Regions from separate parts of the Oceanicoccus sp. KOV_DT_Chl genome, predicted to be linked through region 4. Evidence: predicted binding sites of a transcription regulator. Region 4 holds the regulator's gene; each other region holds the start of a gene.
The links. The regulator FliA, encoded in region 4, starts transcription of late flagellar genes. The targets are predictions, from matches to a motif close to TAAAGTTATNNNNNNNNCGGCCGATANCC.

Region 1 (7,355 bases), on a different contig from region 4:
AGCATAGCGAACCCCTTGGATGACGTCATAGCTGCTACCACCACCTTGGCCCAGCACCCGGATAGGCATAAGCTTTGCCCCCAAGCTACCCCGCTAACACCGCGATTGTTATTGCTGGCTGCGGCAACTGTGCCGGCAACATGGGTGCCATGCCAGGAATCAGGAACACTGCCATCGCCATCACCGGGGTCGTTCGGGTCGTTATCAATACCGTTACCATCATTGCTGGCAGTGGTACTGCGAATAAAGTCGTAACCACTGACCAGTTGGCCAGCTAAATCGTCATGATCCAGTACCACGCCGGTATCAACAATCGCGACTATAACATTGCCGGTTGCTGGTGTGCCGGTGGTGATGTCCCATGCTTGAGGTAGATTGATTTGCGGGTAATGCCACTGGATTGGGTAGAGAGGATCATTGGGGGTGCGAAACGCGCTGACACGGTAATTGGGCTCGGCGTATTCCACATCACTTTGGCGGTTAAGTTGTTTGATTTTTTTCAGTGTGGCTAGCAGTGCTTGATTTTTTTGTTGAAATGGAGGGCTGCTTGCTTGGTTGTTGTAGCTGGCGCTAACGGCGTTGGTCTCGGTAGCAAACGTTAACAGGCTAGGGCGGTTTTGAGTGGCGGCAGCGGTTGCACCATTAGCAACGTTATTCGCCTTAGCGACGGTGTTAGATGGTTTCATTTTGACAATGGCTTGGCCGGGAATAATGTTGGCTGGTTGGCCGTAGGCTGCTCTGCCAGAGGCCAATGAGCTGTTGCCGATTGCTAAAATGTATTTGCTGATGCCGGCATAGGCGTTGACGGCAATAAGGTATTCACCATCAGCAGGAGCGCTGACGGATTCAAATTCAGTATATGAAGTGGAGCTTGCTACGATGTCGAGGTCGTTTTCGAGTAGGAATAAATCAAGGTCATTTTCTTCATCATCAGCGGGATTGAAGTCAGCAATTTGTAATGAAACAAACTGACCGGCAGTTAAGTAGACGGAATAGATATCGTCCTCATCAATCTCACTTTGGTAATTGCTACCATCAAGTGATTCTGACGCTGGGACGCGTTTGCAAAACCATTGAGTACCACCGGATTGGGCAGTGGCTGTGGTACGTCACCCAGGTTGTTGGTTTCAAATAACAAGCCTAGCTGGGCTTTGCTCTGTCGCGATGGGTCGTTGACGTCAATGTCAACAACGGTATTGCTGGCGGCGTTGATAGTCCCGCCGACAGAAAAAGTAGTGGCGACACTGGCAGTGTCGGTATCCCCGGAGCTGTCGGTGACTATCAGCGTGGCAGTGTAGGGCTGTAAGTTCTCGATATCATAAGTGTGGGTAACCACAGCGCCAGTAGCGGTGCTGCCATCGCCAAAATTCCACTGGTAGCTTTCAATAACGGGTTGGCCGTCGGTGGTGCCGGTTACTTGTGAGGCGCTGCCGTCAAAAGTGATTTCCGCAATAGCCGCTTGTTCGGTGCGTGACAAACTGATATCTGCCACTACATTGCTGACTGGTACTGGTGGAGTGGCTGGTGTGCTACTACTTCCACCGCCACCCCACAGCTAGCCAGTACGCAGCAGAGGCACAGATAAATTGATAGTTTATGAACGGGTGTGAGGGAGCAAAACTGAGCGGGCATAGTCGAGGTCTGTACAGCTGGTTGAACGCATGACTATAAGGGATTGAGATGATCGAGAAAAGACGTGTTAACGCATAAAACAGACATTGGCTTATGCCAATACCTGTTTATTAGCTGGCGGGGTGATTCAGGCGCTGGTGATACTGCGGCCAGTGCTGCGGTTTTGGGCATCCCTTTATTAGTGTACAGCTTGGGCTGGTGAGTATTGCCGCGTAATAAGTCCAGAATTTGGCCGACCACTAAACGGGTGCGCTTGGCGATGCGCTCATTGACTTCATTGAGCTCCTGGCATTGTGACCATTGTTCGCCCAGTTTGCGCCAGGCTTTGGCTACCAGTGGTGCATGTTCTTCGGCGGCATCCAAGGTGCTGCTTTCATCAATAAAGCCGGCCTCAAGTAGCAGTTTTTGTCTGGTCTGGGAGTGGCTTTCCAGCTGCTTAAGTAGCTGCTGCTTTTGGCCGATCAGCTTTTGGAATAAGTCGTAATCACGCTGTTCCAGCGAGGCACGTTCCTGCTGTAAGACTTCCAGTAATTGCGTGGTGGTGGGTAGGTCCAGTTTGAAGGTGTCTTCAAGTTCGGACCATAGTGCTTGATATGGGGCCATAGCTGTCTACCTCTGATCGCTCATCTATTTCTAGTGGATGGTGCTGTTCTGTAATGCTGTTGATCAGTAAGTTGGTTTGTACTTACTAATCGTTCAGGGCGCTCTATTTGCCAAAGAGCGCGTCTGAACTTAAAATTTTGTCGGCTAACACCAGGTCATCCACCTGATATTCACCGCGTTCCAGCATGGCCTTGATTTTCTCGGCACGCTCGATATTGACCTCGGGCAGGCTGTTCACCTTATCCGCCAGGCTTTGCAGTGATTTCGCTTCGCTGCTGAGTTGCACATCGTCTGCAGCAGGGGCGACTGATTCACTGCCAGGGGTGCTGGATTCAGTGGGCTTAGCGGTATTTTTACCGCTTTGTTCAGTTTTCGCTTGGGGGCCGGAAAAACCTCCTAAGCCGTTGATATCTCTAACCATTTTTTACATCCATTAGTGTGGTGACAAGCACCGTTAGGCAAATTTCAGAACGATCAGTGTATGTATCGGCAAAGCCGCTGCTAACTTTAGCATATTTCAGCTTTCAACTAGTGCTTTCAATGGCTGCTCTAGAGCGCTCAAAGGGGCTATTTACATATTGATGGTTACCTGCCCGGGGGCACTGACTTTTGCTTCAACCACACGTTTTGATTGATTGTTTCGTACACTAATTTGTTGCCCTAAATAACCGTCCATCAGCGCTTCACCAGAAATTTTCACCATTAAACCGCTGCTTTGAGCGGTCATTTGCACCATTTCGCCCTTTTTGACGACAAGTGGTGGATTGATGTAACTGGCGATAACGACGTTGTCGGCTCGCAGATTACGGCTGGCTTCCATATTCAGCACTTCGTCAAGACTGATGAAATAGCTGCCATTCAATCGGCTGGTATCGACTTCGCGCATTTCTACATGTTCTGCGCTAATGCGGGCACCTCTGGGTACTGGCATTACGGCCGTGACAACCGAGCGGAATAAGCTCACTTTGGCTTGAATGTATAGGGACCATGGCCGACCATCGGGGCAGCTGATCTTCAGGTTTATGTTACCTATCGTGTTGCGTGACTTTAGTTTAGCGTCAAGGGGGCTAGGGCAGTCAGCCATCGCCAGACGTGGATCCAGTGGATTTATTTGATACTCAATACGCACCGCATCATCGTAGAAGGCTTGTAGTTCCACGATGTGGAGCTGCAAAAACTGGTCGGCACGATCTTCAATAGTTTTACTGCCCACGGCTGCAGAGGCCTGTGGGCCAAATAGGCTTAGCGAAAGGCTTAAAAGTAGTAAAAAACTACGAACTCTCATTATCTTGACCTATGCTCTAAGTAGTTGGCGGTACGGCTTAGCACCGTGCGCTGCTTGCACTTTAAGTGTTTATGATTAAATAGTTACTGTCTGGTGCCGATAGACTAATATCGGGTCATGGCGACGATAAACTGTCGGTTATCTATCTGGTAGTTAATCAAAGCAATAACTATGCCCAGTATAGGTATTGCAGGCTGTGGGTTAGGTAATGACTAGTTCGCTGTGGCGGCTTTGCCGTTGCCACAGATATGAATTGATTTAGGAGATAGCTATGGCGGGCGTTCTTGAGAGCGTGAATCAACGAACTCAGTTGGTGGGTGAAAACCGCCTTGAGTTGTTATTGTTCAGGTTGGCAGGCGAGCAAATATACGGGATTAACGTCTTTAAGGTTAAAGAGGTTTTGCAGTGTCCCAAGCTCACCATGATGCCCCAGAGTAGCCCTGTCGTTAGAGGTATTGCCCACATTCGTGGTGGCACTATTTCAATCTTGGATTTGAGCCTGGCTACCGGTCAGCAGGCGTTAGACGATATCGAAAATCGCTTTGTCATTATCACTGAATACAATAGCGCTACACAGGGTTTTCTGGTGCAAGGGGTTGAGCGTATTATCAATATGAACTGGGGGGATATTCATCCACCACCCAAGGGTTCAGGCACTGAGCACTATTTAACCGCGGTGACGGAAGTTGACGGAAAGATGGTTGAAATAATCGATGTAGAAAAAATCTTATCGGAAGTTTCACCGATGCATGAAGAAATATCTGAGGATATTTTAACGGAGGAAGCTACTCAGGCCGCGGCGGCTATGCACGTACTTATTGTGGATGACTCAGGTATCGCCCGTAAACAGATCAAACGCTGTGTAGAAACAGTAGGTGTAGAAACCACACTATTGAATGATGGTCGTCAGGCATTGAATTATTTATTGGAGTTAGCCGACGCCGGTGAAAATGTCGCCGAGAAATTTTTAGTCATGATATCCGATATCGAAATGCCCGAGATGGATGGCTACACTTTAACCGCTGCTGTTAGAAGCGATCCACGCCTAGCTAATTTACATGTGGTTTTACACACATCGCTTAGTGGTGTGTTTAATCAGGCGATGGTGAAAAAAGTCGGCGCGGATAATTTTTTAGCGAAATTTAATCCCGATCAGTTAGCCACAATGGTAACCGATCGAATTAAAGCCGTTGGTGGTTAATCGGCTGAATATAGGCTGATTTACCTATATCAGCCGTAAGTTAATAATGATAGATTAGCGCCCGCTTGAGGGGTCCGGTTATAGTCTGGACAACTAAGTTTAAATTTACTGTCGCTACTACTCGGGTCAGTCAATTCAATGGGTTTTAGAAGTCTAAATTTCGATAGTTTAGACCAGCATTCGATCATCTGATTCAGGGCCGCCAATGGTTGCTAGTTCACCAGCAGATTACAAAATATTTCGAGATTTTCTTGAGGATGCTTGCGGCATTATTCTCGGAGAAAATAAACAGTACCTGGTTTCCAGCCGACTGAATAAATTAATGGCTGAGAAACAGATAGCTAGCCTGACTGAGCTGGTGCAGTGCATGCAACAGATTTCTCAACGCAGTTTGAAAGAAGCTGTGGTTGATGCGATGACCACCAATGAAACATTATGGTTTCGCGATTCTCACCCGTTTACTATTTTTAAAGACCGGCTATTGCCTGAGTTTCAAAAAGACAGCAAAGGCACTATTCGGGTTTGGTCTGCAGCCTGTTCTTCAGGGCAAGAACCCTATTCGCTGAGTATGTTAGTGGAAGAGTTTCGCAACTCCGGTAGGGGGGGCTGAAGCATCCGGTTGAATTTGTGGCCACCGACCTTTCCAAGTCAATGTTGGAGCAGTGTAAAAAAGCCGAGTACGATGGGCTTTCATTGGGACGTGGTTTGAGCAAGGAGCGATTAAGCCGTTTTTTCGAACCGGTTAGCGGTGATGTCTATCGGGTGAAATCCGATATTCGTCGAGCAGTACGTTTTCAGGCCTTGAATTTAATGGATAGTTTCTTGTCCCTGGGTAAGTTTGATGTTGTCTTCTGCAGAAACGTGTTGATCTATTTTTCACCGGATTTAAAGGTTGATATCCTGCGCCGTATTCATGGCACATTAAAACCGGGTGGCTATCTGATCCTTGGCGCCTCTGAAGGTTTATCGGGTGTTGGTGAGTTTTATGAGATGGTGCAATGTAACCCCGGTATTATCTATCGTGCCAAGTGATAATCCTAGATGCTAGATGCTAGATGCTAGATGCTAGATGCTAGGTTTAGCTGGTGGCAAAGGTGGTTGCCACTCTTGCCGCTGTGATTAAATAGGGCGGAATCCATTTGCCGCTTTTCCCTTCTGTATATTATTAAATCCTTTAAAATCAATGTCTTGAAAGTCTGGCACAGCCTTTGCTATATCCCTGTTGAGATTCTTTAAATCAGCAAGGTGTGCAACAGCAGATGGCTATTAACTTTCAATCCGCATTAGGTATTCACGAAAAAGCACTGCATGTCCGTGCCAAGCGTGCAGAGATACTGGCTAATAACCTGGTCAATACCGATACGCCTAACTTCAAAGCACGGGATATGGATTTTAAATCGGTATTAAAAGGCCAGATGGTCAATACCCCCGGCAGCACCCGCATCGTCGCCACCAATAGTCGTCACATCGGCGGCTCGAATAACCTGTTTGAACCTGAGCTGATGTACCGCAATCCCATGCAGCCCTCGCTTGATGGTAACACCGTCGATGAGCAGGGCGAGATGAGCCGCTACGCGCAAAACACTATGGATTTTCAAGCCAGCTTTCAGCTATTGAATAGCAAGTTTAAAGGCCTGACCAATGCTATTAAAGGAGACATGTAATGTCGTTAAGCAGTGTATTTGATATTGCCGGTATGGGGATGTCGGCACAGAGTATTCGGCTGAATACCACGGCCAGTAACCTCGCCAATGCCCAGTCTGCCAGCAGCAATACCAGTGAAGTTTACCGGGCCAGACACCCGGTATTTGAAACCATGCGCCGGGATTTAATGCATGGCGATGATTTTAATGTAATGCCTTCAGTGGATGACGATGCCTCCATGGGCTTGCGGGTGAGTGGCATTGTTGAATCGGATGCTCCCTTGCAGCGCCGCTACGAACCTAACCACATGAAAGCTGATGAAGATGGTTATGTCTATTACCCGAATGTGAATGTGGTGGAAGAAATGGCCGACATGATTTCTGCGTCGCGCTCTTTTCAAATTAATGTGGAAGTAATGAATTCTGCCAAAACCATGATGCAGCGGGTGTTAACGCTGGGTCAGTAAATTTTATAGAACTTAACAGATTAACGTTTAAATAAACGGACAAGTGACATGACAGATGCAATTTCAACCGGCTTGTTAAGCGATATTTCGGTACAGGAAAAGTATGCGGCTGAGCCGAAAAGTAAAGAGCTGGGTCAGGATGTTTTTCTTGAGCTGATGGTGACGCAAATGCGTAACCAAAATCCACTGGATCCACAGGACAACAGTGAGTTTGTTGCGCAGCTAGCACAATTTAGTTCGGTTGAGGGTCTGGATAAACTGAATAATACGATGGGTGATTTCGTGGGTTCCTTTGAATCCAGTTTGCAATCCAATCAGGCGTTGCAGGCATCAGCAATGGTTGGTCGTTTTGTTATCGTTAATTCTGATACTTCTTACTTGGGCAATGAAGGTTTGATTGCAGGGACTATTGATGTACCGCAAACAACCGATGATTTAAAAGTTAATGTTTATAACGAAGAAGGCGAATTGGTCGCCGAAGAGTTATTGGGTGCAGCGGAAGCTGGTCCAATGAGTTTTGCCTG
Region 2 (7,355 bases), on a different contig from region 4:
TGCAGTGCCTGAGTTCTCTGATTGGATCATCAGGAGTTTGACACCGTTAGTGAATAAAGGGAATAAGAGCATATATCGTGCCATGGTGGGGATACCTCTTCTTTCCCAAATAAACAGCTTGATGGGAAAAAGGGAGGCTAGTGCCTCCCTTGCTGTTGCTTGCCTAGGCCTGTTCTTTAAGGAGCAGGGTGGCGTTTTGTGCCTCAATCGAGGCCGCTAACTTAATAGTTTCTTCCGCAGGTATTTGTCGAATCAGTTCTTCCGTCTCAGAATCGTAGACTTGGACAACGGTAGTTCCGGTATTTTCCTCAACGCTGAATGATAGAGTTCTTTGTACATTTTGAACATAATCATTAAGTTTGCTGACGGCTGACTGGAGTTCTGCTGTCGTTGGTTCTACAACTTCCTGTTCAGGTTGAGCCTTTTCAGCTTGGGCTTGGGAAGGTTTTGCAACATTTTCCCTGGCCTTTACCGTTGGCTGTAAACCACTGTTAACAATGTCGTTAAGCATGGTTGATTACCTTCACATTGGTTTGGCATATCGCCCCTTAAAAAATGCTCTTAAGGGGCTGAGTATACCAGTTTCTAAGATTACTGTAGCAGTGATAATACCTGCTGTGGTAATGAGTTAGCCTGCGACAGTACCGAGATACCTGCTTGCTGCAGAATCTGGTTCCGGGTCAAGCTCGCCGTTTCCGATGCAAAGTCAGCATCCTGAACCCGTGACCGCGCAGCGGATACGTTCTCGGAGATACTGGTCAAGTTCGAAATCGTTGATTCAAGGCGGTTTTGAATCGCACCTAAATCGGCTCGGGCGTTATCGATGGTTGATATTGCGTCATCGGTAACAGCAATGGCACTTTGTGCACCGGATACTGTTGATATATCAACATCAGCGATACTGTTGCCTACTGCAATGCCAACGCCGGTAGTGGCAAAGGTGGCTGCTAAAGTTAAGTCGGTAGCGGTGAAGTCACCGGTGCCGCTTACGGCTAGTGAGGCTATGCCGGACTCGGTGCTGCTAATGCTTTGAGCTGCAGTAGCATAAGTCACTGTACCAGTGGCGGTTGCTGTAGCCGAAACGCCGGTACTTGCAATAAGGCCGCCGCCTAAGTCAATGCTAGTGGCTGCTGAAGCAAAACTTGCTGTTATCGCAATATTGTCACCGTCAGCATCAACCAGGGTGATGGTACCAGCAGCGGAGTTAATGGTGGCTGTGGTGCCATTAGACATTGCATCCAGTTGGTCAAATACCAGAACTGCGACCTGTGATGCTGTGGCTGAGGCGGTACCAATTGCGACTGAAACAACATCACCTGCGACTGTGAGGTTGATTGTATTTGCTGCCGTACCTGTAGCTGCAGCAAAAGTAATAGTAGCTGAAGCAGTACCGGCAGTAGCGCCAGCACCAACACCAGTTTGGCCTGTAGCAGTATCGTACGCAGTATTGATTGCTGCTGCGATAGTTTTGGCACTATCAGTGGCGGCGAGTGTAACACTAGCAGTTGCAACACCAATAATAGTCAAGGTGTCAGTACTGGTGATACCTGCTGCAGTGGTACCTAGACCGGCGACAGAAACTGTACCGGAAATGGTAACTGCGGCACTACCATTAATGCTTTCGGTACCTAGTGAGGCTGCCGTAAAGCTTTGAGTCAAATCCACATCGATTGTTTCGTTGGCATTAGCACCCACCTGGAAGCTTTGCGAACCGAAAGAACCGTCAAGTAGCTTCTGGGTACCGAATCGGGTGGTGTCTGCAATACGGGTTAATTCCGCCTGCAGCTGCACAACCTCTTTGTTAAGGTTGGCGCGGTCATCGGCGGAGTTAGAGCCGTTAGCTGACTGGATCGCCAGTTCCCGCATCCGCTGGAGGATGTTGGTAGACTCAGCCATCGCCCCTTCAGCAACCTGCGATATAGAGATACCGTCGGAAGCGTTACGAGCTGCCTGGTTTAGGCCTCGGATCTGAGACGTGAAACGGTCAACGATGGCTAGACCTGCCGCATCGTCTTTCGCTGAGTTGATACGTAAACCTGAAGAAAGGCGCTGTAGCGAGGTTTGTAGGGCCCCTTGCGACTTATCCAGGTTCCGCTGAGCGTTCAAGGACGCAACATTGGTATTAATAACTTGTGGCATTGCTATTTCTCCTTGGCTCCGTCTGAAGGCTCAGCCTATGTTGGAGCGTTGGTTTAGATGTGAAATCCACATCGTTTCATTGTCTTCGATTAGGCTATCGGCCCAGTTGATAGTATCTTTAGCTTTTTTATATAGAACTTATTGTTATGAATTGTCGCTATAATCGGTCTTATGGTTTTAACGGCGTGCCTCTATAAATGTATAAGTAATCAGTTACTTACAGATATCGTTTGAGTAATAAAAAACTTGAATTGTGGCTAAAGGAATAGCATGGTTGACCGATATATTGACGAGTAAGGTATTAAATCACTCGGGAAGCATGGTTATGATGAATAAAGGTTTAGCTCAATATCAGCAAGTAAATGTCAATGCCGGTGTCGAAGGTGCCTCTCCCCACCGTTTAATCCAAATGTTGATGGAAGGTGTGTTGCAGCGTCTGGCAGAAGCTAAGGGTGCAATGCAGCGCAAGGCCTTGGCCGATAAAGGGGTGGCTTGCGGCAAGGCGATTACCATTCTTAGTGGCTTGCGCGATAGTCTAAATAAGGATGTTGAGGGTGAAATTGCGACAAATCTCGATGATCTCTATGACTATATGCAGCGCCGAGTTCTTGAGGCCAATTTATCTAGTAGTGAAGTTATCATTGATGAGGTAATGGCATTAATGCGGACTGTTAAGTCGGGTTGGGACGGTATTGCCGAGGCAGCTGCATAACATTCCTGATGAGTTGTAAGAGAAATGTTTACTTAGGGCCGGGTTTCCGGCCTTATTTTTGTCAGTTTCAAATGTGTGTCTTTGAAGCGTTGATTGTTATCTGGTCTGATTTGGGGCTTGGGCAGGTGCTAGTTGAGTTTAATCATTGCTGGCATCGCAGATTACTCTCAGCTATCGTGAATAGGTTGGGCGTTATATACATTGGCTGCAAGTCGGTAGGTTGTGTCGCCAATGAATTAATTCGGCAGGCTGCGCGGATTAAAATCCGGGTTAAAGCCTTATTGATTTGGTGTGTCAGCTATAATCGATTTATGTAGCGGAGTAGGGGGAAGGCCAAAGTTTGGAACCCATAGAGAAATCGCAAGAGCAGCCAATTATTCTGGTAGTGGAAGATAACCCTGTCGAGCGTCAGCTAGTGGGTAAAATTCTGCGCAATGCCAATTTTGAAGTGATTGCGGTTGATTGTGGTGAGGTGGTGCTGGAGACGGTGATTGATTACCAGCCTGACCTTATTTTACTGGATGCCCTGCTGCCGGATATCGATGGCTTTGATGTATGCGAGCATTTGCGCGCTCATCCCAAGGGCGCTTATATCCCGGTCATTATGTTAACCGGTCTGGATGATGTTAGCTCAATCAACCGCGCCTATGAAGTTGGCGCTACAGACTTTTTCACTAAGCCAATCAATCATTCCTTATTAGTACATCGCATCCGGTATTTGCTGCGTGCGCGTTTGATTATGGATCAACTGCGTATGAGTCAGCAGTCCCTGGCCAGTGCGCAGCAAGTGGCAAAGTTGGGCCATTGGGAATTGGATGTTGATAGAAACCGGTTCAAAATTTCTGAAGAGATGTTCAGGCTATATCGTTTGCAGGGTGAGTACGATGAGCATGATACCTCAGTGTTGATGGAGCGTTGTCATCCTGATGATAGGCAGTATTTATTTGAAACGTTAACTACCGCTATTAGAGAGCTTAAAGAGACTAGAGTGGAGCACCGTATCGTCTTTGATGACGGAACTGAGTGTTATTTAGAGGTTCACATTACGGTGATGCGTGATGAAGGCGCAGGGACAACCCATTTATTAGGTATCAGTATTGATGTTACCGAGCGCAAAGAATCTGAGCGCGAAATTTTGAGTCTGGCTTATTGTGATCGATTAACAGGTTTGTCCAATCGTTCATTGCTTGAGAAATTTTTGGAGCAGGTTATTCCGCGTGCGCATATGAGTGGCAGGGGCACTGCATTGCTGTCGCTGGATTTGGACTTGTTTAATCGAGTCAATAATTCCATGGGACACAGTGCGGGTGATTCAGTTTTACAAAAAGTCTCTGAGCGATTACGTGAGTTAATTCATTGTGCAGACGCCAGTCAATTATTGGAACGTTTATCATTATCGACAGAAGCGTCACTGGATGATTTCTCTAAAGATATGGTGGCCAGATTGGCTGCCGATACTTTTATTGTTGTGCTGGGATCGGTGGATAGAAGGAGTGGTGATGTCGAGCGGCTTGCGGCCAGAATAAAAGATTCTTTTCAGCAGCCCTTTATCTATCGCGGTCAGGAGTTATTTGTTACTGGTAGTATTGGTATCGCTTATTCTGAGTCTGGTGGTAGTACGGCAGAAGGGTTGCTGCAAAAAGCTGACCTGGCACTGCATGAGGCCAAGATGCAGGGGCGCAATGAAGTGCGTGAGTACAGTGGTGATCTGGTTGCCAAGGTATCCACTCATTTATCTATTCAGAGTGATTTGCGTAAGGCCTTACAAAACGGCGAGTTTCAACTATTTTATCAGCCCAAAATTTCGACTAAAGATGCTTCGGTTAAAGGCTTTGAGGCTTTGATTCGCTGGATTCACCCAGTGAAAGGTTTAATTCCTCCCGATCAATTTATTACCGTTGCGGAAGAGACTGGCCAAATTGTAGATATTGGGCAATGGGTATTGGAAACCGCATGTGTGCAGAATAAGCGTTGGTTAGAAATGGGGTTGGTTGATGTAAGAGTGGCGGTCAATGTCGCAGCCCGCCAGTTTAAAGAGGGAAACCTACTGGAAGTTGTAGAAGGCGCATTAGCGCGAAGCGGGTTAAGTGAGCGTAATTTGGAGTTAGAAATTACCGAAGGTGTATTAATGTCGGACCCCAATACTGAAAATGTCATCGCGGAGCTGCGGGGCCGGGGTGTTTCTATTGCGCTGGATGATTTCGGTACAGGCTACTCTTCGCTGAGTTACATTACCCGTTTCCCCATTGATACGATTAAAATTGATCGCTGCTTTGTACAGGATATTACGATTAATTCCGATAAAGCAGCGATTGTATCTGCGGTGTCTAATTTATCGCATGGTTTGAACTTCAATGTAGTTGCCGAAGGCGTTGAGACTGAGGTGGAGTTGGAGGTGATTCGGCAGTTAAAGTGCGATGAGGTCCAGGGTTACTATTATTGTCGGCCGATGGCGGCAGATGATATTAGTGATTGGTTACGTGCAAGGGATTCTTCTTCGCTTTCCAGTGCTGGCTAGGTCCAGGCCTCCATTTCACTCATTCATTATTTAAGCGTCATTTTAATTGCTAACACCCTCCGGTTAACTTAAACTTTGCGTCATAAATTTGACCAGCCTTAGGTGCTTTTTGGGGATTGAGGAAGTATTGTCAATCTACTGGCTGAATAATTAATTAACGTATACTAATAATCGTCAATTTGATGTTGCCCAACTGCGGGCAATTTGACTAAAGGCTGACTCTCTATGTGGGAAGATAATAACATTATCGTTATCGACGATAATGCCCAGCGTCGTCATGATGCTAAGGTCATTTTGGATTTTTTGGGTGATAACCCGGTTACCTACTCTGCTGGCGAGTGGCTTGAGCTAAGTGCGGACAGTGCGGCTAAGGAAAATTCTCGTCAGGTCAGGTCGTTAGTGTTTGGCGAGTCTGCTGCCAGTTTGGAGCAGCGCTTAAATGACGCTCAGCAATGGGATAAGTCTTGTCCCATTATCTTAATCGGTGAGCATGATCTGGAGCAGGTTTCAGATATTGATTTACGCCACAAAGTCATCGCGCAATTAGAATTTCCCCCCAGTTACAATAAATTTATGGATTCCTTGCATCGTGCGCAGGTCTATCGTGAGCAGTATGATATCAATGCCGGTCGGGTACAGCAGCGCGATGTTCAGCTGTTTCGCTCATTAGTGGGGACCAGTCGCGAATTGCAAAAAGTGCGTGAAATGATGGCGCAGGTAGCGGATAAAGATGTCACCGTGTTGATTACCGGCGAGTCTGGTACGGGTAAAGAAGTGGTTGCTCGTACTTTACACTACAACTCTAATCGCCGTGATATGCCTTTTGTGCCAGTGAACTGTGGCGCGATTCCTCGCGAGTTACTTGAAAGTGAATTGTTTGGTCATGAGAAGGGCGCTTTTACTGGTGCGGTAACCAGTCGTGCCGGTCGTTTTGAAATGGCTCAGGGCGGCACTTTGTTTCTTGATGAAATTGGTGATATGCCGCTAGATATGCAGGTGAAAATTCTGCGTGTTTTACAGGAACGTAGTTTTGAACGCGTCGGTGGCAATAAAACCATTAATACCGATGTGCGGATTATTACAGCAACCCACCGCGATTTGGATACAATGATTCGTGAAGGTACATTCCGCGAAGATTTATATTATCGACTCAATGTTTTTCCCATAGAAATGCCACCCTTGCGCGAGCGGGTGGAAGATATCCCGTTGTTGCTGAATGAATTAATTACCCGTTTGGAAAATGAAAAGCGCGGCTCTATACGGTTTAACTCAGCGGCGATTATGTCGCTGTGTCGTCATGAATGGGCGGGCAATGTCAGGGAGCTGGCCAATCTGGTGGAGCGGATGGCAATTTTACACCCCTACGGCGTGGTGGGTGTGCAGGAGCTGCCGAAAAAATTCCGCCATGTTGAAGAGGCGGATGAAGATTTAATTATTCCAGAGTCGGCCAAGCTGGATGGCATGCCGACAGTGGCGAGTATGGATACTACCGCGTTGCTACCGGTTAATGGTATTGATCTTAAGGAGTATATTACTGCCTTGGAGAAGAGTCTCATTAAGCAGGCGCTGGACGACAGTGTCGGTGTAGTAGCAAGGGCGGCAGAAAAATTAAAAATTCGCCGTACCACGCTGGTAGAAAAAATGCGTAAATACGACTTGCAGCGTAGCTAGTTCATTTGCGCGAATAGCTTGTTGTCTACGTTCTCTGTTTGATTTCATAGTTAACTTAAAAGGCTGTCAGTGTTGCTTGCTGATAGTTTTTGCTCGTGGTTTTTATTGATTAATGGATCAATAGTTTGGGTGAGAGTGTGGTGATTGTGTGAAAACTAATTTAATTACCCGTGAAGGCTACGCCGCATTAAAAAAAGAATTGGATTTTCTGTGGCGTGAAGAAAGACCAGAAGTTACCAAAAAGGTTTCCTGGGCTGCGTCATTGGGTGATCGCAGTGAAAATGCCGATTATCAATATAATAAAAAACGTTTGAG
Region 3 (7,355 bases), on a different contig from region 4:
ATGTGCGCCCGCTCACCAGCCTCCTTAATCTTGCTGGGGTCGCGGTTATCATCAGGAGATTGTTTGTGACTGTACGCTATGTTGAATCCTCGAAACTACCCACGCAATGGGGCGAGTTTGATATGCATGGTTTTGAGGATAGCGGCAATGACAAAGAGCATTTGATCCTCAGTATGGGGGATATTGGCAACGGTGAGCCAGTATTGGCCAGAGTTCATTCCGAGTGTTTGACCGGTGATGCGTTGTTTAGCATGCGTTGTGATTGCGGTTCGCAATTACAAGCGGCGTTGCACCGTATCGCAGAAGAGGGTCGCGGTGCCCTGTTGTATTTACGTCAGGAAGGGCGCGGTATTGGGCTGCTGAATAAAATCAAAGCCTATAAACTACAGGATCAGGGAGCGGATACCGTAGAGGCCAATGAGCAATTAGGTTTTGGTGCGGATATGCGTGACTACAGCATCTGTAAAGTGATGCTGGAGCATTTAAATATTCAGCAAGTGAAACTGATGACCAACAATCCGCGCAAAGTAAAAGCGCTGGTTGATCAAGGGGTTGATGTGGTGGAGCGGATTCCTTTACAGACCGGTCAAAACCCGCATAACGCGAAGTATCTGGCGACCAAAGCAGGCAAACTCGGCCATTTGATGGGCGAGTAATTTCCAGTCAAACAATTTTACAATCTAACGAACAATCTCGGCAGTAGCTTTAAGCGGTGATAAGTGCTGTAGGCGCTGTTCGATCGCACGCTTAATTCCTTCGGCATCCAATTCACAAAACGCTAATTGCTGCTGATGGCTACCGTGTTCAATGTATTGATCCGGTAAGCCCAAGTGCATGATCGGTACACTAATACCCTGCGCATTGAGATATTCACTGACCCCAGCCCCAGCGCCGCCAGCGACGACATTCTCTTCCAGTGTGACCAGCAGTGTGTGGCTGCTTGCCAGTTTCTCGATCAGCGCATGGTCCAGTGGCTTAACAAAACGCATATCTGCCACGCTAGCGTTAAGCTGATTGGCTGCAGCAAGGGCGCCATCCAACAGCGTGCCGAAATTGAGAATAGCGACATTAGCGCCTTTGCGCCGGATAATACCTTTGCCAATGGCTAGCGCAGTCATCGGTTTTTCAATGGTTACATTCGGTCCCGTGCCTCTGGGGTAGCGCACTGCTGCCGGGCCGTGATGCTGGAACCCGGTATACAGCAGTTGTCGGGTTTCGTTTTCATCAGAGGGTGCCATAACTAACATGTTAGGAACGCAACGTAGATAGCAAAGATCAAAACTGCCGGCGTGGGTAGGGCCGTCTTCGCCCACCAGTCCGGCGCGGTCAATGGCAAATAATACATTCAGATTTTGCAGCGCGACATCGTGTATCAGTTGATCGTAGGCCCGTTGTAAAAAGGTAGAATAAATCGCCACTACCGGTTTCAAACCATCGCAAGCCATGCCTGCGGCCAGTGTGACAGCATGCTGTTCGGCAATCGCAACATCGTGATAGCGATCGGCAAAACGTTCGGCAAATTCAATCATGCCAGAGCCTTCTCCCATTGCTGGAGTGATCCCTATTAGCTTGTCATCAGCCTCGGCCATATCACAAAGCCAGTCGCCAAAAACTTGTTGATACTTTGGTCCTTTGATCTTGGAGGGGCTTAGCGCAGGGCTGACTTCAATTTTATTGATGGCATGATAGCCCACCGGGTCGAGTTCGGCGGGACCAAAACCTTTGCCTTTCTGGGTGATGATATGCAGCAATTGTGAACCAGGCAGGTCCCGCATATTGCGGATGGTGTTAATTAATGTGGGCAGGTCATGACCATCAATAGGGCCGATGTAATTAAAGCCCAGTTCTTCGAATAAAGTCCCGGGGGCTACCATGCCTTTCATGTGCTCTTCAACGCGGCGGGCAAAGTCCCAGGCTGGTGGAATCTTCGAGAGCACTTTTTTACTGCCCTGACGCAGGCCGGTGTAAGTTTTACTCGCCCAGATTTTAGAGAAGTAAGTATTGAGGCCGCCGGTGTTCCGTGAGATCGACATTTGGTTATCATTCAGAATCACCAGCATATCGCTATCGACATGGGACGCGTGATTGAGGGCTTCAAAAGCCATGCCGGCGGTCATCGCGCCATCCCCGATCACCGCTACAGTTTTTCGATCAAGCTGCTGGTGCTTGGCGGCAATCGCCATGCCCAGTGCTGCGCTGATGCTGGTACTGGAGTGGCCGACACCAAAGGTATCGTAGTCGCTTTCACCGCGTTTGGGGAATGCCGATAAACCATCTTGCTGGCGCATGCTGTGCATTTGTTCGCGTCGGCCGGTCAGGATTTTGTGCGGGTAGCCTTGATGGCCAACATCCCACACCAGTCGATCTTCAGGGGTGTTATAAACGTAATGCAAAGCCACGGTGAGCTCAACGACACCTAAGCCCGCGCCAAAGTGGCCACCGGTCTGGCCGACGGTATAGAGCAGGAATTCGCGCAGCTCATTGACCAGTTGCGGCAGTTGCTGTTCATCGAGTTCCCGCAGCTGTGCCGTTTCGTCGATGTTATCGAGCAGTGGCGTGTTGGGACGTGAGCGCGGTATTTCGTTGAACATAGGGTCTTTTACAGGGTCCGATTTGGTCTGCTCGCAGAAGGGCTAACGGGCAATGGCGGAATTGTAACGTAAAGTATTGTTATTTACTTGCTTTTGTCGATGCCGATTGCCGCTGTTAATGACTGCGATTAATGATGTATTGGGACAGTGCGCGCAAAGGGTCAGCCCCACTGCCAAAGGCCTGCAGGGCGTCGAGGGCTTGTTGGTGTAGGTCCTGTGCCAATGCTTTCGCCTGTTGAAGCCCTAGTAGTGCCGGGTAGGTAGGTTTATTGAGGGCAATATCGGCACCTTGGGTTTTGCCAAGGGTATCGGTATCACTCTCGATATCGAGAATATCGTCCTGTACCTGAAAGGATAGGCCGATGGCCTCGCCATAGCGGTCCAGAGCGGTCAGTTGTTGGCTGTCAGCTGCAGCCAGCGTAGCTCCCATCGCTATGGCGGCACGTATCAATGCGCCGGTTTTCAGGCGGTGAATGGTTTCCAAATGAGCTATATCGATGTGCTGGTTAACGGCTCTCAAATCAATGGCTTGTCCGCCGACCATGCCTTGCTGTCCTGAGGCCTTGGCCAACAGCCTGACCAATTGCAGCGCTATTGCTGGCTCGCAATCCTCCAGTTCTGTCAGCAGCTCAAAGGCGCGTGACTGTAAAGCATCGCCGGCTAAAATGGCGGTGGCCTCATCAAAGGCCTTGTGGCAGGTAGGTTGGCCACGACGCAGGTCATCGTCATCCATCGCGGGTAAATCGTCGTGAATTAGTGAGTAGGCGTGGATCATTTCCAGCGCGCAGGCGGCGCGATCCAGGTTGCTGGCCAACGTTGGTGAGGCACCGCCGACGGCATTGGCTGCGGCATAGACTAACAATGGTCGGACTCGTTTGCCGCCGTTCAGTAAGCTGTAGCTGATGGCTTGTTGTAAACGTTCTAAATAGGCGCTGCTATCGACAGTGGCGTAGGGGGAGTCAAAACTGCCGGTGTATTTTACCAGTGCCAGATTAATACGTTGGGTAGATTGTTGCCGGTATTGGTCGAAGGCGTTGCTGTCACTCATTCCTGCAGGTCTTCCTCGGCATCGAGGGCGACGGTTTTGAGTTTGCCGTTTTCAGCGATCAGCATTTGCACTTTTTGTTCTGCCTGGGTGAGTGCGGATTGGCACTCGCGGGTCAACTTAATGCCTTGCTCAAAGGCTTTCAGGGATTCTTCCAGAGACAGGTCACCATTTTCCATATCTTCAACCAGCTCTTCTAGCTGGTCGAGCGCTTCTTCAAAGTCGACACCTTTTTTGGCCTTGACCATGTAAATTCTCCGAGGATTTATCGCCCTTTTGACAGGCGCTACAATGCCGGCAACGTTAACCGAGCGCATGGGGTGGGTCAATGCTTACTGGCTATTTAGCGGCTTTTCTCCGGCAGCTGGCACTAAAGTCCGCCGAGTTAAGGCCGCTATCCTATAGAGATGTTTATTCCTTGTGCAATTGCGCAAAAAAGACTTTGTTTAAGTGTTATTAACCCCGCATAAGTTAGGTGCTTGCAACTGATAGCAGCTAGACTGTAAGCAACGGAAAATACCGTTTTTGCGAATGTGTATTTAAAATGTTCCAGCCAGTAAATCATTCAGGAGTCAGGTAGTGGATCTAGCAACCCTCATCGGTATGATTGGCGCTATGGCCATCATCATCACAGCGATGGTGCTCAGTGGCGGCGTCGGTATGTTCGTCGATATTCCTTCAGTGCTTATTGTTATTGTCGGCAGTATTTTTGTGGTCATGGCCAAGTTTGGTTTGGGTCAGTTTTTGGGTGCGGGTAAAGTTGCGGCCAAAGCCTTTATGTTCAAGGTAGAAGATCCAGCTGAGATTATTGATGAAATTGTCGGTTTGGCTGATGAGGCTCGTAAAGGCGGTTTGCTGGCGTTGGAGGGTAAAGAGTTAAGTAGTGATTTTTTGCAAGGCGGTATTCAGTTGTTGGTAGATGGCCACGACCCTGATGTGGTTAAGACACTGTTATCGAAAGATAAAGATAAAGCGGTTGAGCGTCACTCGAGTGGCGCAGATATTTTTGCGGCATTAGGGGATGTTGCCCCGGCGATGGGGATGATCGGGACTCTGGTCGGCTTGGTAGCAATGCTATCCAATATGGATGACCCTAAGTCCATCGGCCCGGCGATGGCAGTAGCACTATTAACGACATTGTATGGTGCGATGCTGGCTAATATGGTTGCGATTCCTATTTCCGACAAGCTCAGTATTCGTCGCGCTGAAGAAGAGATGAGTAAAAGCTTAATCATTGATGCGCTACTGGCCATTCAAGGTGGGCAAAATCCACGGGTGATTGACTCCATGTTGCGTAACTACTTACCGGAAAGTAAGCGGGCCAAAGCCGATGAGTAAGCCTGTCGGTGAGATGGTTGTGTAATCGCTTATGAGTGATGACGAAAACAATTGCCCTGAATGTCCGCCCCCGGGTTCCCCTGGCTGGATGGGTACCTTCGCCGACTTAATGTCGCTGTTGATGTGTTTCTTCGTTTTGTTGTTATCGTTTTCAGAAATGGATGCAATGAAATTCAAACGGTTGGCGGGTTCGATGGCGCAGGCGTTTGGTGTGCAAAACAAATTGGATGTTAAAGACCCTCCCAAAGGTACCAGTATTATTGCTCAGGAATTTAGTCCCGGCCGTCCCGAGCCAACGCCCATCAGCGAAATTTATCAGCACACTGACGATTTAACTGAATTGTCTTTAGAAGTGAACGACTCTAAAGAATACGATATCGAGGCCGGTATTGAAGGTCAGGAAGGTGGTGCGCCTGAGAAGCCTGAAGAGGTTGATGAGCAGGCCGTGATTGAAAAAATCGAAGAAATGATTAAACAAACGCAGCAGGATGCGCGAGAAATTGCCGAGGCTTTACAGGAACAAATTGCCAAAGGTGAAGTGGAAATAGAAACACAGGGGCGGCAGATTATTGTCCGTATTCGCGAGCGCGGATCCTTCGCTTCAGGTTCGGCCGAACTGACCGGGAATTATTTGCCGCTGTTGCAAGAGATGCGTGATGTGCTGGCAACGAAAGAAGGGTCTATTGCTATCCAGGGGCACACCGATGATATTCCGATAAACACTTCCCGCTTTCGCTCTAATTGGGAGTTGTCCACCAGTCGTGCAGTGTCAGTTGCCCATGCAATTTTTGATGGCGGCATTCTCAATCCGAATCGGGTCGAAGTCAGTGGCTTTGCCGATACCAAACCGCTGGCCAGTAACGAAACCGCTGAAGGGCGGTCTAAAAATCGTCGCGTTGAAATTGTTATACAGCAGGGCTTGGGTGGTCAGGCAATGAAACAGGGATTACAAGAATTAAAACGAAAGGACCCGGTGTTTTTTGAGTCGCTGGAGTTGCAAGACGAGGATGAAGGTCCGGCTTTTAAGCTCGATAAGAGTGATATTTTTTAATGTTATCCCTGAGATAAGTATTCCACATTATGATTGAAGAGCGACGCCGTTTTTTTCGGATTGAAGATTTTATGGGGGTTGCTTGCCGTCACTTGGGCGAGCAGGAAGCTAAAGTATTTTCCCGTCAACGCCGTGAGCAAGCTGGGCAATTTGATTTTGCCTCAAATTTTGATAATCGAATCCAGACTTTAGTTGATGCTTGTAAAATTCAGTCGCCGCTGGCTGCTGAATTAATTGACTTGATGAATAAGAAATTAAATTTTGTTATTCAGCAGTTGGATGTGGATTCGAGCTTGCTGCATCAAGTTGTGTTTACCCAGCGAATGGTCAGTGTCAGTGCTTGCGGCATGGGCTTTATGTACGAGCAGGCCTTACAGAAAAATACGTTTTTGCAATTAGATCTACAGTTATTACCATCTAAGCTGCAACTGGTCACATTGGCAAAAGTAATTGAGTGCAATGTATTATCTGCAAACGAGATAACGGATAATAAAACGCATTTCGTGCGTTTGGAGTTTCTTGAAATGAACAGTAATGATCAGGAGTTGTTAATTCAGCATATTGTTAAACGCCAATCAGGCCAAATCAAACAGCGTCGCGATGATAGTTAAATTCGTTGGGCCTAATTCGTCTTCTTGTAATAACAGTATCGATAACATCTAGTAATACTGGTGGGCTAGGTCTATAGTCATTGGTATCATCTGTTTATGATTAATCCATCCGTAAAGGATCAGCTTCTCTAAACTTGTTTAACACTGTATCGATTGATTCAGCGGCTGAAAGCAGGAGACGGGCTTGTGCAAATACTGCGTTTAAACAAAGCGGGTCAACCCATCGAGTGGTTACACTGGCAGGATGCGGTGTGTTTGTATTCCAGAGATTTGGTATGTTGGAGTTTGGGTGAGCCCATTTTTCGGATTCGCGGCGGCTTTAATCGCCATTTGTGTCAACAAACTCAGGTGGATTTGCCCAGCATTATTGCTTGTGGTGGTGATCAGTTGGCCAGACCTAAAGCTAAGCCGCCACTGAGTAACCGCGCCTTGTTTGAGCGTGATAATTATCAGTGTTTATACTGCGGGCATTTTTTTGAGGGTGCGCGGCTTACCCGCGACCATATTATTCCCCGCTCCAAAGGTGGTAAGGATGTCTGGGAAAATGTAGTGGCTGCTTGTCGACGTTGTAATCAATATAAGAGTAACCGCAGTTTGCATGAAACACAGATGGAATTGCTGGCTTTACCTTATCGGCCTAACCCCGCAGAGTATTTGGCACTAGTGAATAGTCGGAGGATATTGCCGGAACAAGCGGATTTTTTAAGTAAACAATTTTC
Region 4 (7,355 bases):
TCGCCTTAACCGGAGCGGTCAGGGTGGCGCTGCGGCGTACTATTATCCAGAGTATCTACGGTAATGAGGATGTATTACCGGCAATAGCGCTGGATCCAGCAATGGAACAGTTATTGCTTAAGTCATTACAAAACTCCCAGCAAAATGGCATTACTGACGATATTGTGTTGGAGCCGGGCTTGGCTGAGAAGATTCAAGTGGCGCTGCGCGATGCCACCCAGCGCCAGGAGTTGGCCGGTAAGCCAGCAGTGTTACTGGTATCGGCGCCACTGCGCGCGGTGATGGTCAAATTTATCAGGTATAGCTCGGTGGACATGCAGGTGCTGTCTTACGGTGAGATTCCGGATGACAAGCAGATCACCATTGAAAGTACTGTGGGTTAGTCATCTCAATAGTGAGAGCAGTTTAATAACACGCCAATAACTGGCTACGAGGTTTGAGTCATGCAAGTAAAACGTTTCGTTGCAGCCAATATGCGTTTGGCACTGGAAATGGTCCGCGAAGAGATGGGGCCGGAAGCAGTGATTCTCTCGAATAAGCGGGTGCCGGATGGGGTGGAGTTGTTGACGGCGATTGATCCTGCCGATATCCCTGAGCCAGAAAGTTCGCATTCGGTGAGTGATAATCCCTTTGAGCAAGCAATGCGTGCCAGTCAGGCTGCTGCCGATGCGGAGTCGCGCCAGCGCCCGCCGAGCAAGTTAGAGCTGGGACTGGACTTGATGCAACATCAAGCCAAAGAAAGAGCGAAGGCGCTGGCGGCAGCGATGGCAGAAAAGAATCGTCAGCAGATAGAGGCAGCGGTTAATCCTGCGGCAGTAAAGGAAGCCGCGCTAGCCGATGCTGGTCTGCAGTCCTATGCGGAACAGCAATTAGCTGCGCGGCTGGAGCTGGATGTCGATAAAGTGGAGCTGCAAGCAGTAACCCCTGAGTCGGTAGCGCCAGCCGCAGCGGATATGTCAGCAGTCCCGGTGCGCGATGAAGAGTTAATTCAGATGCGGTTTGAGCTTCAGGCAATGCGTGATTTGCTTGAGCAGCAGCTATCTACCATGGCTTGGGGTAACTACAGTCAGCAGCAGCCTGAGCGTGCAGGAATCTGGAAACGACTAAAGCGCATGGGTATTAGTGCGTCGCTGGCTGACAGCTTATTGGCAAAAGCCCAATTGCAGACTGGGAATGCTGTGCAATCGGTGCAGGTGTGGCAGGCGATGATGGCCGATCTGTGCCAGCAATTACAGGTTGAAAGTAATGATTTGGTCGATCAGGGCGGGGTATTTGCCTTTGTCGGTCCGACCGGTGCCGGTAAAACCACTACTATTGGTAAGCTCGCTGCCCGTTATGTATTGAAGCATGGTGCTGAAAATGTTGCCTTGGTAACGACTGATACCATGCGCATTGCAGCACATGAACAGTTGCGGACGTTTGGGCGGATTTTGAATCTGCCAGTAAAGATAGTCGATAAGAATAATAGTCTGGAGCGGGTGCTGCATTCGTTGCGGCATAAGAAACTGGTGCTAGTGGATACTGCTGGATTAAATAGACAGGACCCGCGCTTACGTAAACAAATGCATACGCTCAATGAACTGGGTGGCCGTTTACGGACGGTATTGGTATTGCCCACTACTAGTCAGGTTGAGGTCATCAGAGCGGCATACCATACTTACAAAACTGATAGCCTTGATCACTGCGTACTAACCAAGCTGGATGAGGCTGCCAGTTTGGGTGAGGCGATTAGTTTAGCGGTTGAACAATCACTAACGGTGGCGTATAGCACTGCCGGGCAGGCGATTCCTGATGATATCAGTTGCGGAGTGTCAAATCAGTTGGTGCGTACCGCCATCGAGCTAGCCAAGCAGGTGACTACCGATGATGAAACAATGGCCGAGGAATTGGCGGGTTTAGGGCACACTAAAGTTTCGGCACAGCGTTTGAGTGCGAATGGGTAGTTGTTGTTGAGTGAGTGGAAAGCTGGAGTTCTGAGAGTTTTTGAGCTATTAAACGGTTGTTGCAATAGCCGTTTAGTATGTGGTGGCGCGAAAGGTTAGCCTCTGGCCATGATCTAATGCTCTGTTATCATCATTCCGCTGTTTTTGATGGCTGTTAAGGAGTTAAGTATTTATACTACTTGCTGACTCATGGCTAGATGAAGTAAGTTGTTAAGTTGGTGGCTGAAGTAGTTATGGTTAAACAGTTTTTTACTTCTAGCAATACCGATAGGCTGAGCCTTTACGTTATAAATTCGGACTGTGTGCTGGCTACAAAAAAACCAGCTAACAAAATAATATCAAAATGAAAAACCGCAGCTGTAATCATAGGAGCATATCCAACAAATGAGTTCTCATCCCGTTCAAGTTATTGCAGTTACCGGCGGCAAAGGGGGAGTTGGCAAAACCAATGTCTCCATCAACTTGAGTGTGTGTTTGGCTGGGATGGGTCGCCGCGTTGCTTTGATGGATGCGGATTTAGGTTTGGCGAATATAGATGTGCTATTAGGCTTGCGGCCCAAGCAAAATCTTGAAGATGTGCTGGCGGGTCATTGCTCCCTCAATGACATTATGTTGACTGGGCCGGGTGGCATTAGAATTATTCCGGCGTCATCAGGCACTCAGCGCATGACCATGTTGGGGGCAATGGAGCATGCGGGTTTAATTCATGCCTTCAGTGAAATTAGTAATCAGATTGATGTGCTGGTGATTGACACCGCTGCCGGTATTTCCGATTCGGTGGTAAGTTTTGTTCGTGCTTCCCAGGAAATTTTAGTGGTGGTTTGCGATGAACCATCATCCATTACCGATGCCTATGCGCTGATTAAATTACTGAACAAGGATTACGGCGTTGATCGCTTTCGAGTGGTTGCCAATATGACGCGCACTACCCAAGAGGGGCGCAATCTTTTTAATAAGCTGACGCAAGTGACTGACCGTTTTCTCGATGTGACCTTACAGTACGTTGGCAATATTCCTTTCGATGAAGCGGTACGTAAGGCGGTTCAGCGCCAAAAGCCAGTTGTCGAACTTTCTCCCCGTAGCAAGGCTGCTCTGGCATATAAACAACTGGCTGAAAAAGTGGATCTTTGGCCGTTGCCTTCTACTCCGCGCGGGCATCTCGAGTTTTTTGTCGAGCGTTTGGTAGAGGGTGCAGCAGGACATCAATAATGTCCTTGTCTGAAGGGGTGGCAATGTATAACGACGTCGATAAACCATCGATGGAAGACATGGTGGAGCGCTACGCACCACTGGTCAAACGAATCGCTCATCATCTGTTGGCGAGAATGCCCTCTAGTGTTTTGGTTGAAGATCTGGTGCAGGCTGGATTGATTGGTTTGATGGAAGCTGCTCGCAATTACGACGTGTCCAAAGGAGCCAGCTTCGAAACCTATGCCGGGATTCGTATTCGTGGTGCCATGATTGATGATGTCAGGCGTGGTGATTGGGCACCGCGGTCGGTGCACCGAAATTCGCGTCGGGTTTCGGAGGCTATTCGTACTGTTGAATCGCGTTTTGGTCGTGATGCCAGTGATAATGAGGTGGCAGCTGAGTTAGGCGTAGAGCTGGATGAGTACTACAGCATTATTAAAGATTCAGCCTCGAGTAAGTTGTTTAGTTATGACGAGTTAATCAGTGGTGATGATCGTCCTGAAGAGCAACTACCCAGCTCCGCAGCAGATCCGTTGGACGGTATCCAAAGTGACGCTTTACGCAGGGGTTTGGCGGCAGCTATTGCTACCTTACCGGAGCGTGAGCGGTTGGTGTTAGCTTTGTACTACGATGAAGAATTGAACCTCAAAGAAATAGGCTTGGTGTTGGGGGTGAGTGAATCCCGTGTTAGCCAAATCCATAGTCAGGCCGCCTTGCGATTGCGAAGTCGGTTGGTCGACTGGCAATCTAACCCGCCTTCTGAGTAAACCATTCTCGCTTGCCGCTGAGCGCAATCTATACAGTTTTTTTGCCATTGGCCGATAAGCTTTAACTTAATGAGATAAATACATAATTTTTCTATGAAAATCTCGATAAAAATTGCTATAAAAGCCGTTATCTACTGGATACCCCCACAGCAGGGGCTAGACTGGATAGGTACGTCACTTTATACGTCAAAGCCTGAAATTCTCTGGAGGTAGCTTTGAACAAAGATATGAAAATTCTCATTGTTGACGATTTTTCAACAATGCGGCGAATTATCAAAAACCTATTGCGTGATTTGGGTTTTACCAATACATCGGAAGCAGATGACGGTGTCACTGCATTGCCGATGCTGCAAAATGGCAATTTTGATTTTCTGGTCACTGACTGGAATATGCCGGGCATGACCGGTATCGATTTATTGAAAGCGGTTCGTGCTGATGAGCGATTGAAGAACATGCCTATTTTGATGGTAACTGCTGAAGCCAAGCGCGATCAAATTGTTGAAGCTGCTCAAGCAGGCGTTAACGGCTATGTAGTGAAGCCATTTACCGCAGCCGTATTAAAAGAAAAGATCGATAAGATTTTCGAGCGGGTTCAGGGTTAGTCAGGCTGGGTAACAGCCGTAACCGCTAAGTCACTGACGCAAGGTAAAACAATTCCATGTTGGGAAAAGACAAAGGCACCGAACTCGACGGGGTGTGGGATGAGCTGAAAGGCCGGGCCCGCACGCTAGTCGATCGCTTAGAGGCCGGGGACTTCACCGGTGCTTCTAGTGCGATAGAGGACCTCAATGAGGCTCGCGACCGTAATATTTACCGCGAAGTAGGTAAATTAACTCGTGGTTTACATGAGGCCATCGTTAATTTCGATATTGGCGCACCTGAGATTCCAAATACTAGCGAGAGTGATGCCGCGGGTGATGTCGAGTCAAAAATGACCAATGCCCAGGATCGTCTCGATTATGTCATTAATCTTACGCAGAGTTCTGCCGATAAGACTATGGACATGGTGGAGGAGGGGATTCCGCTGGCGTCTGCAATTGGCGATAAGGCTGTGGCTTTACGCGAGGATTGGGGGCGTTTACTGCGTCGCGAGATGGACCCTGAAGAGTTTCGGGATTTATACCGGCGTATTGATGAATATTTAGCATTCTCAACAGATTCATCGACTCAGCTTAGTGACAAGTTGAATACGATTCTGTTGGCGCAGGATTTTCAGGACTTAACTGGCCAGGTGATCAAAAAAGTTATTAGCTTGGTACAGGAGGTTGAGGAGCGTCTGGTCGAGTTGATGCGAGTGGCTGGGCAAGTAGAAGAATTAACCGGAATTGTTAGGAAAGCCGAAGTTGCCAAAACGGAAGATGTGTCAGCTGAAAGTAAAGATGTAACTGCAGAGGGGCCACAGATTAATGCGGAACAGCGCAATGATGTGGTGTCAGGACAGGATGATGTGGATGATTTGTTATCGAGCCTGGGTTTTTAGACGATTCGACTAAGACGTTTGTTAGCTAGCATTGCGAGTGGTTACTGGGGAGTAATTAATGTTCGGTGAAGACGAAGAAATACTGCAGGATTTTCTGGTTGAGGCCGGTGAAATTCTGGAGCAATTGTCTGAACAGTTGGTCGACCTGGAACAACGTCCTGATGATGTCGGTTTACTCAATGCTATATTCCGTGGATTTCATACCGTTAAGGGTGGTGCGGGTTTTCTGCAGCTCACTGCACTGGTGGATTGCTGTCACATCACTGAAAATCTATTTGATTTTTTACGTACCGGTAAGCGTAGCGTTACGCCTGAGTTAATGGATGTGGTGCTGCAAGCGCTGGATGCCGTTAATGAAATGTTTGCAGAAGTGCAAGGCGGTAATGCGCCCTCGCCAGCAGATCCGGAATTGCTGGAACGTTTAGGTGCATTAGTCGTTGCAGAAGATGCTGCAGGTACGGCTGAAGCGCCAGTAGATGCAGCTGAAGAAGTGCCAGCTGCAGAGCCAGAGCCAGGCGGTGACATCACTGATGCCGAGTTTGAACAGTTCCTCAATGCGATCGCAGATCCTGCAGAGGCTCCGGCTGCGGCAGCAACCCCTGCAGCCAGCAGTGACTCCGATGAAATTAGCGATGATGAATTTGAGGCGTTACTGGATAATATTCATGGTAAAGGGCAGCACAGCGGGGCGACAGCGTCGCAGCCTACACCACCTCCGGCCGCCGCTAGTTCAAATAATGATGAAATAACGGAAGATGAATTCGAAGCATTACTGAACGAATTACATGGCTCCGGTGCGCCAGGAGCTAGTACCGCTAAACCTGCTGCTGACAATAAACCGGCGCCAGCTGCTGCAGGCGGCGATGATGTTATCAATGATGATGAGTTTGAGGCTTTACTAGACCAGCTACATGGAGAAGGACAAGGGCCTACCGATATCGGTGGTGATACTCAACCCCCCCGGCCAGTGCGCCGCCTCCGCCCCCACCACCTCCGCCCCCAACACCAAAGCCGGCCGCTGCAGAAGAAAAGAAACCCTCTGCGCCGCCAGCTAAAGCACCTCCAGCAGCTAAGCCCCCGGCAGCTAAAGAAAGTCCTGCCGCTGAGGCCACGGTGCGGGTAGATACCCAGCGTCTTGACGACATCATGAACATGGTGGGCGAGCTGGTATTGGTCCGTAATCGATTGGTGCGCTTAGGTGCCAAGAGTGGTGATGAAGTAATGACTAAAGCCGTATCTAATTTAGATGTGGTGACGGCTGATTTGCAAACTGCAGTTATGAAACGCGGATGCAACCCATCAAAAAAGTGTTTGGTCGTTTTCCTCGAGTAGTACGGGATTTGGCTCGCAGTTTGAAGAAAGAAATTTCGCTGGAAATGCTGGGTGAAGAAACCGATCTGGATAAAAACCTGGTTGAAGCGTTAGCTGATCCTCTGGTTCACCTGGTGCGCAACTCGGTTGACCACGGTATAGAAATGCCTGATGTACGAGAGAAAGCGGGTAAACCTAGAATAGGTAAAATTATCCTCGCGGCTGAGCAAGAGGGTGACCATATCTTGTTGTCAATTACTGATGACGGCGGCGGTATGGATCCGGATATGTTGCGAAATAAAGCCATCGAAAAAGGCTTGTTTGATGAGGACGCCGCTGCTCGTTTAAGTGATACCGAATGTTTTAATATTATTTTCATGCCGGCTTTTCTACCAAAACCGAGATTTCAGATGTATCGGGTCGCGGGGTTGGTATGGATGTGGTGAAAACCAAAATCACACAGCTTAATGGCAGCGTAGAAATTCGTTCTAAAGTGGGGGAAGGTACCCGTTTAGAAATTAAAGTGCCGCTGACGTTAGCTATTATGCCCACTTTAATGGTGATGTTAGGTGAGCAAACTTTTGCTTTTCCATTGGTGAGTGTGAATGAAATTTTCCATATGGATCTGACTCGTACCAATGTTGTTGATGGTCAGGAAGTGGT

Region 1: the regulator FliA is predicted to act here: its motif matches at 3,597-3,625, upstream of UNITIG_RS19425 (chemotaxis protein CheV).
Region 2: the regulator FliA is predicted to act here: its motif matches at 2,398-2,426, upstream of fliS (flagellar export chaperone FliS).
Region 3: the regulator FliA is predicted to act here: its motif matches at 4,008-4,036, upstream of pomA (flagellar motor protein PomA).

What each region holds. Positions count from the first base shown of each region.
Region 1 covers NZ_FQLF01000005.1:440,105-447,459, reverse strand. The annotation lists partial or broken gene UNITIG_RS25210 (S8 family serine peptidase) at 1-686, opposite strand, end outside; gene UNITIG_RS19445 (PKD domain-containing protein) at 980-1,492, opposite strand; gene UNITIG_RS19440 (flagella synthesis protein FlgN) at 1,666-2,235, opposite strand; gene flgM (flagellar biosynthesis anti-sigma factor FlgM) at 2,339-2,656, opposite strand; gene flgA (flagellar basal body P-ring formation chaperone FlgA) at 2,807-3,520, opposite strand; gene UNITIG_RS19425 (chemotaxis protein CheV) at 3,792-4,721, shown strand; gene UNITIG_RS25340 (CheR family methyltransferase) at 4,927-5,331, shown strand; gene UNITIG_RS25335 (protein-glutamate O-methyltransferase CheR) at 5,349-5,753, shown strand; gene flgB (flagellar basal body rod protein FlgB) at 5,981-6,385, shown strand; gene flgC (flagellar basal body rod protein FlgC) at 6,385-6,831, shown strand; gene UNITIG_RS19405 (flagellar hook assembly protein FlgD) at 6,880-7,355, shown strand, end outside.
Region 2 covers NZ_FQLF01000005.1:365,048-372,402, reverse strand. The annotation lists gene UNITIG_RS19060 (flagellar protein FlaG) at 164-511, opposite strand; gene UNITIG_RS19055 (flagellin) at 592-2,139, opposite strand; gene fliS (flagellar export chaperone FliS) at 2,465-2,851, shown strand; gene UNITIG_RS19040 (bifunctional diguanylate cyclase/phosphodiesterase) at 3,192-5,369, shown strand; gene UNITIG_RS19035 (sigma-54 dependent transcriptional regulator) at 5,595-7,040, shown strand; gene greB (transcription elongation factor GreB) at 7,189-7,355, shown strand, end outside.
Region 3 covers NZ_FQLF01000002.1:2,328,429-2,335,783, forward strand. The annotation lists gene ribA (GTP cyclohydrolase II) at 66-656, shown strand; gene dxs (1-deoxy-D-xylulose-5-phosphate synthase) at 681-2,591, opposite strand; gene UNITIG_RS14790 (polyprenyl synthetase family protein) at 2,707-3,639, opposite strand; gene UNITIG_RS14795 (exodeoxyribonuclease VII small subunit) at 3,636-3,884, opposite strand; gene pomA (flagellar motor protein PomA) at 4,216-4,974, shown strand; gene UNITIG_RS14805 (flagellar motor protein MotB) at 5,006-6,025, shown strand; gene UNITIG_RS14810 (PilZ domain-containing protein) at 6,055-6,636, shown strand; gene UNITIG_RS14815 (HNH endonuclease) at 6,823-7,355, shown strand, end outside.
Region 4 covers NZ_FQLF01000007.1:190,572-197,926, reverse strand. The annotation lists gene flhA (flagellar biosynthesis protein FlhA) at 1-383, shown strand, start outside; gene flhF (flagellar biosynthesis protein FlhF) at 444-1,943, shown strand; gene UNITIG_RS22105 (MinD/ParA family protein) at 2,328-3,152, shown strand; gene UNITIG_RS22100 (RNA polymerase sigma factor FliA) at 3,176-3,901, shown strand; gene cheY (chemotaxis response regulator CheY) at 4,117-4,503, shown strand; gene UNITIG_RS22090 (protein phosphatase CheZ) at 4,560-5,381, shown strand; partial or broken gene UNITIG_RS25270 (chemotaxis protein CheA) at 5,440-7,355, shown strand, end outside.